DNA from 3 places in the Sphingopyxis selenitireducens genome. Region 2 is predicted to be linked to each of the others. Evidence: predicted binding sites of a transcription regulator. Region 2 holds the regulator's gene; each other region holds the start of a gene.
The links. Region 2 encodes LexA, which represses DNA repair genes until DNA is damaged. Its sites were predicted from a motif close to GTTCCNCNCTTGTTCT; they were not measured.
Positions count from the first base shown of each region.

Region 1: a site for LexA is predicted at 2,381-2,396, ahead of ACSYDV_RS02420 (ribonucleoside-diphosphate reductase subunit alpha). Genes of this name have one in related genera too.
Region 3: a site for LexA is predicted at 2,038-2,053, ahead of ACSYDV_RS05180 (ImuA family protein). Genes of this name have one in related genera too.

Region 1 covers NZ_JBPULG010000001.1:538,413-542,560, forward strand. The annotation lists gene ACSYDV_RS02415 (EAL domain-containing protein) at 1-1,709, shown strand, start outside; gene ACSYDV_RS02420 (ribonucleoside-diphosphate reductase subunit alpha) at 2,437-4,148, shown strand, end outside.
Region 2 covers NZ_JBPULG010000002.1:506,590-510,737, reverse strand. The annotation lists gene moaC (cyclic pyranopterin monophosphate synthase MoaC) at 208-681, shown strand; gene ACSYDV_RS08270 (molybdopterin molybdotransferase MoeA) at 678-1,859, shown strand; gene lexA (transcriptional repressor LexA) at 1,926-2,618, shown strand; gene ACSYDV_RS08260 (ComEC/Rec2 family competence protein) at 2,572-4,148, opposite strand, start outside.
Region 3 covers NZ_JBPULG010000001.1:1,126,856-1,131,003, forward strand. The annotation lists gene ACSYDV_RS05170 (efflux RND transporter permease subunit) at 1-560, shown strand, start outside; gene ACSYDV_RS05175 (efflux transporter outer membrane subunit) at 557-1,954, shown strand; gene ACSYDV_RS05180 (ImuA family protein) at 2,059-2,859, shown strand; gene ACSYDV_RS05185 (Y-family DNA polymerase) at 2,750-4,148, shown strand, end outside.

The DNA.
Region 1 (4,148 bases), on a different contig from region 2:
AATTCACGCTCGACTATTCCTATAACACGCGCTCGATACCGCAATATAGCGCGATCGATATCATGGAGGGCAAGGCCGGGACGGCGCTGCGCGGCAAGGATGTGATGTTCGCTGCCGCATCCACCGCCTCGCCCGATCAGCATTATCTGCCGGGGCATGACAAGGTACCGGGCGTCTATATCCATCTGATCGCGGGCGAAGCGCTCAAGCGCGGTAACCCCGTCAATATCGGGTGGGTCCCCGGTTTTGCCGTCGCGCTGCTCATTCTGCTGGCCGCGCTCGGTTATCGGGGCGGACGCTGGTATGCGCGCATCGCGCTGACGACGACGGTCATCCTGATCGCCGCCAAGATATTCCTCAGCCTGTCGCTGATCTCGACGCAGGTCGGCGCCGCCTGCTTTTTCATCGCGGCGCTCAGCGCCAATGTGTCGCGCACCCGGCGCCGCAAATCCGCCCAGCGCGAAAATCCGGTGTCGGGCCTGCCGAATTTCGAGGCGCTGCGGTCGCAGCCGCCATTCGACAGCGCGACCATCATCGCGGCAAAAATCGTCAACTTCGAAGATCTGGCCGCCTTCATCCCCGGCGACGGTATCGGCAAGCTCGTCGAACAGGTCACGCGCCGCCTCCAACTCGCGTCGCAGGGCACGTCCCTCCACCACGACCTTGACGGCACCTTTGCCTGGCTTGTCCCCTATTATCAGCACAGCCAGATCGAATCGCAGCTGGCGGGGCTTGCCGCGCTGTTCAATGCCCCGCTGACGATCGGCGACCTGCGCGTCGACGTCGCGATCGCTTTCGGGGTCAATGACGAATTCGAAGGGTCGAACGCCCAGCGCCTCGCTGCGGCACTTGTCGCAACCGAACGCGCGATCCGCACCCGTTCGCTGTGGACCAAATATACACCGCGGCAAAAAGATGATGCCGGCTGGCAATTGAGCTTTCACTCGCAGCTTGAGGATGCACTCACCGGCGGCGACATATGGGTCGCCTTCCAGCCGCAATATTCCATCGCGAGCCACAAGCTGGTCGGTGTCGAAGCGCTGGCGCGCTGGACGCATCCCGTCCGCGGGCCGATCCCGCCCGACGAGTTCATCCTTCAGGCCGAAAAGAGCCAGGACATATATCGCCTGACCCTGTTCGTCATGGATCAGGCGATCCGGTCGGCCGCGCAATTCCATAGCCGCGGCCTCCGGATCAACATGTCGGTGAACCTGTCGGCGGCGCTACTCGATCACAGCGACCTTGTCGGCACCATCCGCGTCATGCTGACCGCGCACCATCTTCCGCCCGAACTTCTGACGATCGAAATCACCGAAACCGCGCAGATCGAGAACAGCCGTCAGGCGCGCCAGACGCTGGCCCAGCTCCGCCGTGCGGGCATCCGCCTGTCGATCGACGATTATGGAACCGGCCAGTCGAACCTTGAGTATCTGACCGAGATCGAGGCCGACGAAATCAAGATCGACAAGCGATTCGTGATGACCATGCGCGATTCGCAGCGCAACTTCGAAGTGGTGAAATCGACGATCGATCTGGCCCATCGTCTGGGTGCCGTTGCGGTTGCCGAAGGCATTGAAAATGCACCGACAATGGCATTGCTCGAACAACTCGGCTGCGATGTGGGACAAGGCTATCACCTTGGTAAACCACAGCTATTTTCCGAACTACTGGCGACTCTGTCGCCCCCTCCCCACAGCCGCTCCGCTTAACTGCCAAACTGGCAGCATTGCCCGTGCGAAAGACTCGATTAACCTTACCAAATATGGTAAACATCTCATTAACTGTTCTTCTTGGGCAGTGGCGACAGGAGAATTATTATGGGTTGGTTTTGGAAATGGGTTGGCGGCGGCGGCTCCGGTAACGGTGGCGGCCAGGCGTAAGCCAGACCGAATTTGTGAACAGGGCCTCGGCATTGCCGGGGCCCTTTTCTTTTGTCCGTCGTTCGTGTGGCACCGCTCGTGTCGCCAAGGCCATTTTCACGGCGTTGCGTCCTTGACAATCCGGCTCCTTCAAACCGGCCGATCCGCCGGCCTCGCGAGCCGCAAAATTTTCACTCCCTGCCCCCATCCGCACCGATCCGCCGCGAAGCCGCGGAAAGGCTGAACTTTCACGTCCCGCCCCGGCCCCGGACGCGACAGACCGAATCAAAATATCGACGAACCGAGTCTCTTAAATGTCATTTACCGTCTTGCATCGCAGCGCCGACGTGGCACTATAGATGGTGGGTCAACCAAGGGGGCACCCCAAGAAATAGTATCAGGCTGCAAGTGGCGGATTTCCGTCGTCCATCGCATATGGACACGGGAAAACCCTTTGTGCGCCCAAAAATATGTCCCACGCGGGACGGTTTAGATGCTAAGACCGGGGCTTCGTCCCGAGTCGAACAAGACAGGAACATTTGCGCCGTATGGCGCAGGTCATACGGGGACGAATTCGATGGATTTTCGGGAAACGGAACGGGTGGAGACGAGCGACGTGGCGACGATGGAACTGGCAAAGAATGACGCTCCGGCGAGCGCCGAATCGGCCGCCGATTCGCCGGTCTCGGCGAAGCTGAACGACAGCGGCGCGGCCAAGGTCCACGCACGCCGGTTCAACGTCGTCACCGACAAGAGCCGCGACGCGCTGCTCACCGATTTCGGCAAGGAAACGCTGGAGGACCGCTACCTGCTCCCCGGCGAATCCTATCAGGACCTCTTCGCGCGCGTCGCCGACGCCTATGCCGACGATGCCGAACACGCCCAGCGCCTCTATGACTATATCTCGAAGCTGTGGTTCATGCCCGCGACCCCCGTGCTTTCGAACGGCGGCACCGGCCGCGGCCTGCCCATTAGCTGCTACCTCAACTCGGTCCCCGACAGCCTTGAGGGCATTGTCGAAACGTGGAACGAGAATGTCTGGCTCGCCTCGCGCGGCGGCGGCATCGGCACCTATTGGGGCAGCGTGCGCGGCATTGGCGAGCCGGTCGGCCTCAACGGCAAGACCAGCGGCATCATCCCCTTCGTCCGCGTGATGGACAGCCTGACCCTCGCGATTTCGCAGGGCTCGCTCCGCCGCGGCTCGGCCGCCTGCTACCTCGACATCAGCCACCCGGAGATTGAGGAGTTCCTCGAAATCCGCAAACCCTCGGGCGACTTCAACCGCAAGGCGCTGAACCTGCACCACGGCGTGCTGATCACCGACGAGTTCATGGAGGCGGTCCGCGACGGCACGGAATTCAACCTGCGCAGCCCGAAGGACCAGAGCGTCCGCGGCAGCGTCGATGCGCGCAGCCTGTTCCAGAAGCTCGTCGAAACGCGCCTCGCGACCGGCGAGCCCTATATCATCTTCATCGATCAGGTGAACCGCATGATGCCCAAGCATCACCGCGACCTGGGCCTCAAGGTCACCACCTCGAACCTCTGCTCGGAAATCACCCTTCCGACCGGCCGCGATCATCTGGGTCAGGATCGCACCGCGGTCTGCTGCCTCTCCTCGCTCAACCTCGAAACCTGGGACGAGTGGAACGGCGACAAGCAGTTCATCGAGGATGTCATGCGCATGCTCGATAACGTCCTTCAGGATTATATCGACCGCGCCCCGCCCGAAATGGCGCGCGCCAAATATAGCGCCAGCCGTGAACGCTCGGTCGGGCTTGGCGTCATGGGCTTCCACAGCTTCCTTCAGGCGCGCGGCCTGCCGTTCGAGGGCGCGATGGCGAAATCGTCGAACCTGCGCATCTTTAAACATATCCGTGCGCAGGTCGATCAGGCATCGATGCTGCTCGCCAAGGAGCGCGGCCCCTGCCCCGACGCCGCCGATCAGGGCGTGATGGAGCGTTTCAGCTGCAAGATGGCGATCGCGCCGACCGCGTCGATTTCGATCATCTGCGGCGGCACCAGCGCGTGCATCGAGCCGATCCCCGCGAACATCTATACCCACAAGACACTCTCGGGCAGCTTCTCGATCCGCAACCCGCACCTCGAAGCCTTGCTCGTCGACAAGGCGAAGAACAGCGACAATATCTGGAACTCGATTCTGGAAAAGGGCGGCAGCGTCCAGCACCTCGACTTCCTGACGCAGGACGAAAAGGACTGCTACAAGACGAGCTTCGAGATCGACCAGCGCTGGCTGCTCGAACTCTCGGCCGACCGCACGCCCTATATCGA
Region 2 (4,148 bases):
TTCGATAGCAACGCCATGTGAACAGCCGCCTATTGCGACGAGTCCGGACGAACAACAACCGTCCAGTTGTCCCTTGCCCGTGCCCGTCCGGTCGAGACCTGCACGAGAAGAAAAGCGCACGCTCCCCCCATATAGCCATCTCCCGGCACGCAAGGCCGCCCTATCGCCGCTTGCCTTTCCCCCCGCACCTTGCTTCGCTCCATCCGCATGACAAACAAACCGACTCACCTCGACGAAAGCGGCGCCGCATCTATGGTCGATGTCGGCGCCAAAGCCGCCACCCCGCGCCGCGCCGTCGCGGGTGGCCGCATCACCATGTCGGCCGACGCTCTGGAGGCGATCCGCACCGGCAATGCCCCCAAAGGCGATGTTCTCTCGACCGCCCGCATCGCGGGGATCATGGCGGCGAAGCGCACAGCCGACCTGATCCCGCTCTGTCACCCGCTCGCGCTCACCAAGGTGGGCGTCGAATTCGAATGGGAAGAAACCGGCATATCTGTCCGCGCCACCGCCGCAACGACCGGCCCGACCGGGGTAGAGATGGAGGCGCTGACCGCTGCTTCGGTCGCGCTGCTCACCCTCTATGACATGGCAAAGGCGCTCGACCGCGCGATGATCCTCGGCGACATTCGCGTGCTCGAAAAGAGCGGCGGTCGCTCGGGTGACTGGCGCGCCGAATGATATCGGTCGATGAGGCGCAGGCGCGGTTGTTTGCGGCCCGCGAACCGCTCAAGTCAGAGAATATCGCTTTGTCTGATGTACTTGGACGATATCTTTCAGACAATGTGACAGCGATCCGCGATCAGCCTGCCGCGCCCCTGTCGGCTATGGATGGCTATGCGATGCGCTTCGCCGACCTGCCCGGGCCATGGACCATCGTCGGCGACGTCGCCGCCGGGGCCGCACCGCCTCGCTCGATCGGCACTGGCGAAGCGATGCGCATCTTTACCGGCGCGATGCTCCCTGTCGGCGCCGACACGATTCTGGTTCAGGAAGACACGGCAACCGACGGAAAAAAGCTGATATTATCCGGCGAAGGCCCCCGCGAACGCGGCCGTCACGTCCGCGCCCGCGCGGGGGATTTTGCGAAAGGCGCGCATTTGCTGGGCGCCGGCGCGCTTCTCACCCCCGGCGCGATCGCCGCTGCCGCAATGGCGGGCGCGGGCTCCCTGAACGTCGGCGGGCAGCCGCGTGTCGCAATCCTCACCACGGGCGACGAACTTGTTCAGCCGGGCCGCCCGCTCGTCCCCGGCCAGATCCCGGATAGCAATGGCGTCATGCTCGCGGCGATGCTCGCCGCCGAGCCCGCGCTTGTCAGTATGCCGCTCCACGCCCGCGACGACCGCCACCTTCTCTCCAGCATTCTCAAGGATCTGGCACGCCACCATGACGTCATCGTCACCGTCGGCGGCGCCTCGGTTGGCGATCATGATCATGTCCGCGGCGCGCTCGAGGATGCCGGCGGCCGCATCGATTTCTGGAAGATCGCGATGCGCCCCGGCAAGCCGCTGATCGCAGGCACCATCGGCGACGCTGTTTTGCTGGGCCTCCCCGGCAATCCCGCGTCAGCTTTCGTCACCGCAACATTGTTCCTGTTGCCGCTCGTTCGCCACCTCGCGGGCGCACGCGATCCATTGCCGCCGATCCATCAGGCGCCGCTCGCCACCCCGCTGACCGCGGGCGATGGCCGCCGCGACTATATCCGCGCGCGACTCGATGCGGGCCGGCTTACGCCCTTCACCTCACAGGACAGCGGCCAGACCTTTCCGCTGATCGCCGCCAACGCGCTGATCATCCGCGAGATCGGCGCGCCGCCACGCGACCTCAGGGATATCGCCGATTATATCGCCATCCCTTGACAAGTTCCGCTCTGTTCCACTATCGTTCTCCTTATGTCCGGTATTTGGCATCATGGAGAATGAACGATGTTGACGGCGAAGCAGCATGAACTGCTCCACTTCATCCAGGAACGGCTCGACGCGGGCGGCATTTCGCCTTCGTTCGAGGAGATGAAGGAAGCACTTGGCCTCAAATCCAAATCCGGGATCCACAGACTTATCAGTGCCTTGGAAGAACGCGGTTTTCTCCGTCGACTGCCCAATCGCGCCCGTGCGCTCGAAGTACTGAAGGTGCCGGAGGCCGCAAAGGCAGCCAGTGCGCCGGTGCGCAATGATCGCGACAATATCGTTCCGCTGCGCAAACCCGCCCCCGCGCTGCGCCCCATCGCCGCGAACGACGTCATCGAAGTGCCGCTGCATGGCAAGATCGCCGCAGGCGTGCCGATCGAGGCGTTTGAGGATCACAACAACCTCGCCGTTCCCGCCGCGCTGCTTGGCGCAGGCGAACATTATGCACTCGAAGTGTCGGGCGACTCGATGGTTGAAGCCGGCATCTTCGACGGCGACTATGCGCTGATCCAGAAGGCCAGCACCGCGCGCGAGGGCGATATCGTCGTTGCACTGGTCGACGGGCAGGATGCGACGCTCAAATATTTCCGCCGCGAAGGCCAGATGATCCGGCTCGACCCGGCGAACAGCGCCTATGAACCGCAGCGCTACGCCGCCGATCGCGTCATCGTGCAAGGTCGGCTGTCGGGACTGCTTCGTCGTTACCACTGACCTGCGGCGGGCGGCGCCATGGATGTGCGTCGCCCGTTCGCAGCGCGGTGACGATGTGTGGATCGTCGCCCAGATAAATAGCGAGCCCGCCACTTGTCGCCAGGCTGTCCCGGTCGATCGTGAGCCAGCGAGCAACGCATTCGTGCGGCAACCAGCGATCGCTGATCACAACATCAGCGGCCGCGCACGCCGCCGCCATTTCCGTGCCCTCTATCCGATCGCGTCCGCGCGAGGCGAGGATGGTGCGTTGAACCGCACCCTCGCCCTGCCTCCAGCGGCAGAAGTCCCGGTTGCATTCGACATGATCAAGATCCGCAAGCGCAGCCAGCGGCGCATCGTGACCCGCCGCCTCGGCCATCGTGTCGCGGACATAATCGCCCGCGCGGTCGCGGAGCAGCGCATAGCCGCCGCCCGGCACAGCGACCGCAATATGCCGCCCATCGCTCGTCACCAGCAGATCGGGGCGAGGCTGCACGAGTAGCGCAGCTACACCGATAGCGAGCGGCACGAAACCCGCGCGGCGCCACCGCGTCTGCCAGAGAAGCAGCCATAGCCCGCCAAAGATCGCAAAGCCGAACCCCCAGCCAGGAAAGCTCGGCAACATCGCGACCGCCCCCGGCGCCGCCGCGACCGCGTGCGCAAGCGCGAGCAGCAAGTTTAGTGCCTGCCCCGCGATCCACCAGAAGGGGGCACCCAGCCCGACACTGTCGAACAGCAAGGCCAGCGCCTCGGCCGGCATGATGACGAAGGTGGTCAGCGGGATCGCGACGACATTGGCGAGCGCGCCATAAAGCCCGGCCTTGTGGAAATGAAACAGCGCGATCGGCGCCAATGCGACCTCGACCACCAGACCGGTGATCAGCAATCCGACAATGCCGCGCCCCAGCCGGATAACCCACGATTCCCCGCGACGCGCGAGAAATGCCCGCATCCAGCGGCTTTCGTGAAGCGCAATAATCGCGGTGACCGCAGCAAAGCTCAGCTGGAAGCTCGGCCCCGCAAGCGATTCAGGGCGCCAGATCAGCACGATCAGCGCACCCGCCGCCACAAGTCGCAAGGTCAAGGCCTCACGCCCAAGGAGGAAAGCGAAGAGGACCAGCAGCGCGGCGATGAAAGAGCGCAGCGTCGGCACCTCCATTCCCGCAAGCAAAGTATAGGCTCCGCCCGCAATCGCTCCGGCGGCGGCGGCGAGCGGCAGCACATATCCCGCAAGCGCCAGTCGCCGGTTGAGCGCCAGCAGACGCATCGTCAGCAGCATCGCGAAACCCACCACCGCGGTCACATGCAGCCCGCTGATCGATAAAAGATGCGCCAGCCCGCTGCGCCGCATCCCTTCTTCGTCGGCCTCCGCAATCGCACCGCGGTCGCCAGTAACCAGCGCCGCGGCGATGCCGCCCGTCGATCCCTCGAGCTGTTCGTGAATATGCGCGCTCAGCCGTGCGCGTAGCGGCGGTGCACGTGCGCCCCGTCCGTCGACCCGCGCAATTTCACCCAAAATCGTGCCAACTGCTCCGATGCGATCGAACCAGG
Region 3 (4,148 bases), on a different contig from region 2:
CGCCCTTGCTCTATGCGCTGTCGTTGCTTGTCGTCTTCCTCTGCCTTGCGGCCTTGTACGAAAGCTGGACGATCCCGCTCGCGGTGATTCTGATCATCCCGCTCGGCCTGATCGGCGCGGTGTTTGCGGTGACGCTGCGCGGGCTGGAGAATGACGTCTATCTGCAGATCGGCCTGCTGACGACGATGGGGCTCGCGGCGAAAAATGCGATCCTGATGATCGAATTCGCCGAACAGGAGGAACGCAAGGGCAAGCGCGTGATCGATGCGGCGATTGCCGCCGCGCGCATCCGCCTGCGCCCGATCCTGATGACCAGCTTTGCCTTCATCTTCGGCGTGCTGCCGCTCGCCATCGCGACCGGCGCTGGCGCGAACAGCCGCGTCGCGATCGGCACGTCGGTCATCGGGGGCATGCTGACCGCCGCCTTCCTTGCCATCTTCTTCATTCCGCTGTTCTTCGTGCTCGTCCGCCGCGGGGTACGCGACGGAATCGCCGCCGTGCGCGCCCGGTTCGGCAAGGCCAAGGGCGGAGACACAGACCCGGCGGAGATACCGGCATGATCCGCACCCTCATGCTCGCGAGCACGCTCGCCCTCGCTGGCTGTTCACTCGCGCCGAAGACAATGCTGCCGACGCCGCCCGTCCCGCAAAGCTGGCCGGTCGGAGATGCCGGGCTGCTGCAAAGCGAGGCGGCGCTGCCGATCCTGTCCTATAAGCAGGTGTTCACCGATCCGCGCCTGCAATCGCTGACCGAACAGGCGCTCACGAACAATCGCGATCTGCGTATCGCCTTTGCCAATGTTGCCGCCGCGCGCGCGCAGGTGCGCGTCACGCGATCGGGACAATTTCCCCTTGTCGGCGTCAGCGCGGGCGCGGGCTATGGTGAAAGCGCGGGCGCGAACAGCGGCAGCGGCGATTTTTCGCTGCGCGGCGGCGTCACCGCCTTCGAACTCGACCTGTTCGGCAAGCTCGCCAACGCGACCGAGGCCGACCGCAATCGCGCGCTTGGCACAGAGGCCGCCTCGCGCACGGTACGGATCGGACTGATCGCCGACCTCGCGCAGGCATGGGCCAGCTATGGCGCCGACCGCGACCTGCTCGCCATCGCGCAGCAGACCGCGACCAACGCCCGCGAAAATGTTCGCCTGACCCGCGCCCGGCTCGACGGCGGAGTCGCACCGCGCACCGATCTGCGTCAGGCCGAACAGATTCTGGCAACCGCCGAGGATGCGATCGCCCAGCAGACAAGCGCACTCGCACAGGATGAAAATCTCATCCGCCTGCTCGTCGGCGGTGACGTCGATCGGGCGCTTCTTCCCGCCGGGCTCGCCGAAGTGACGCCGACGATCGTCTCGCTTCCAGCGGGGGTCAGCTCCGACATATTGCTCCGCCGCCCCGATGTCATCGAAGCCGAATATGGGCTCCGCGCGGCCAATGCGAATATCGGCGTCGCGCGCGCGCGGCTGTTTCCGTCGATTTCGCTGACCGGCCTGCTCGGTTTCGCCAGCGACGCGCTCGGCGGGCTGTTCGACGGCGGAGCGTTCAACTGGTCTGCGGGCGGCGACGCAACCGCCACCCTCTTTGACGCTGGCGGCCGCCGCGCCGGAGTCGCAGTCAGTGAAGCGCAGCGCGACGCCGCGCTTGCGGGCTATGAAGGCGCGATCCAGACCGCTTTCCGTGAGGTCGCCGACGCACTTGCCGTGCAGGGCACGATATCCGAACGGACCCGCGCCGCGGCGGCGAACAGCGAGGCCGCTGCCGACACCGCGATGCTCACCGACGCGCGCTACAAGGGCGGCGTCGACAGCTTTTTGTCGAGCCTCGACGCCCAGCGCAGCCTCTATTCGGCGCGGCGGAGCGAGATCGGAACGCAGCTGTTGCTCGTCAACACGCGAATCGCGCTGTTCCGCGCGCTGGGCGGCGACAGCAGCGCAGGAAGTCAGCCTACTCCATAATATCTTCGCATGACGGACCTGATCCGGCATGACGAAAGTGGAAACCGACTCTCCTTGACAACCGCCCCCGCTCGCGCGCTAATAGAACACATCAGGAACAAATGATGCGCGAGTCGTCTCCCATACTCGCCGGGCTGCGCAAACGCATCGCCCGGCTGGCCGCCGATGGCGGTTTCGAAAGCCGCCGGGCAGAGGGCTGGCTGGCGAGCGGACATGCGCGCTTCGACGCGGCCCTCGGCGGTGGACTGATGACCGGGCGCACCCATGAATTTTTCGCCGCCGACGCAATCGACGCCACCAGTGCCGCCGCCTTTGCCGCGCTGATCGCGTTGCGCATGCCGGGGAAGGCACCGCTGATCTGGCTGCGCACGAGCGATGCGGGCAAGCGGTGCGGCCATATCTATGCCCCCGGCATCGCCGAGCTTGGCGGCGACCCCGACCGGCTACTGCTCGTCGAGGCGGCCGATCCCAAAATGCTGCTCGCCTGTGCCAATGATGCGGTCCGTTGCGCCGGATCGGCGGCGGTGATCGTCGAAAGCTGGGGCAAATTCCCGCTGCTGGACCTCACTGCGGGGCGCCGCCTTGCCCTCGGCGCGCGCGATGCGGGCACCACGCTGCTGATGCTCCGACTGGGCGCCGCCCCGGCACCGAGCGTCGCCGAGACGCGCTGGAGCGTCGCCGCCGCCGCCTCGCACGCCCTCGAAGCCAACGCCCCCGGCGCGCCCGCCTTCGACCTTGAATTGCTGCGCTGGCGCGGCGGCTCTGCGCCCCCCCGCTGGCGACTGGACTGGAACCATGACGAAAAAGCTTTCGGGCCCAATGCCGGCGAAGCGGCGCTATCTGGCGCTCTTCTTTCCCCTCCTGCCCGCCGAGCGATGGCTTCGCACGGCGCCGCGGCCGCCTGACGCTCCGCTCGTCTTTGCGGAGAAACAGCGCGGTGCGATGCGGATCGCGAGCCTCGATGCGCAGGCGGAGACCGTGGGGCTACGCATCGGCATGCCGCTTGCCGATGCGCGCGCGCAGGTGGGTGAACTCATCGTCATTCCACATGATCCCGTGCTCGATCAGGACTGGCTCGATCGACTTGCACAGGGCTGCGCGCGCTACTCTCCGCTTGTCGCGCTCGACGCACCCGACGGGCTGATCCTCGATATCGCGGGCGCCGAACATCTGTACGGCGGCGAAGCCGGGCTGGTCGCCGATGTCGAGAGACGCTTTGCGCGGCTGGGCATGACCTTGCGCCACGCGCTCGGTCCCACCGCCGACGCCGCACGCGCGCTGGCGCGCTACCAGACACGCCCCGCCCCCGACGAAGAGCAGGCGATCCGCCGTTTGCCGGTTGCCGCGCTCGAACTCGAGGCCGAAGCGACGACCGCCCTCGTCCGCGCCGGGCTCAAGACGATCGGCGATCTCGCGAGCCGTCCGATGGCGAATATCGCCGCACGCTTCGGCGCCGATGCCGCAATGGCGATGCGCCGCCTGCTCGGCGATGCGCCGAGCCCGCTCGCCCCGCGGATCGCCCTGCAACCCGTCGTCACCGAACGCCGCTTCGCCGAGCCGCTCGGCAGCACCGCACACGCAACCAAAGTGCTGGCCGAGCTCGTGGGCGAAGCGATCGAGGATTTGTCCGAACGCGGCAAGGGCGGGCGCCACTTTCGCGCGACTTTCTTTCGCAGCGACGGCCTCGCGCGCGGTATCGCGATCGAAACCGGCCATCCGACGCGCGACACGGGGCTGGTGATGCGCCTGTTCGCGGAACGCATGGACAGCCTGGCGGACCCGCTCGACCCCGGCTTTGGTTTCGACATGATCCACCTCGCTGTGCCGCGGCTGGAGGCGCTCGGTGCGAGCCAGCTCAAGCTCGAGGGCGGCGCGGCACGCGCTTCGAACGAGGGGGCGGCGATGGACGAACTGGCCGACCGGCTGGCGACGCGGCTCGGGCGCGGACGGGTACGGCGGCTGCGTCCCGCCGATACGCATATCCCCGAGCAGGCGCAGCTCGAACTGCCCGCAATCGACGCGCCCGAGCCACTGCCCTGGCAGGCGCTCGAACCGGGCGAGCCGCCGACGCGGCCCTTCCACCTCTTCGACCCGCCGCAACCGATCGAGGTGATCGCCGAGGTGCCCGACGGCCCGCCGCACCAGTTCCGCTGGCGCCGGCAGGCCCATGCGGTGCGGCGCTACGAAGGCCCCG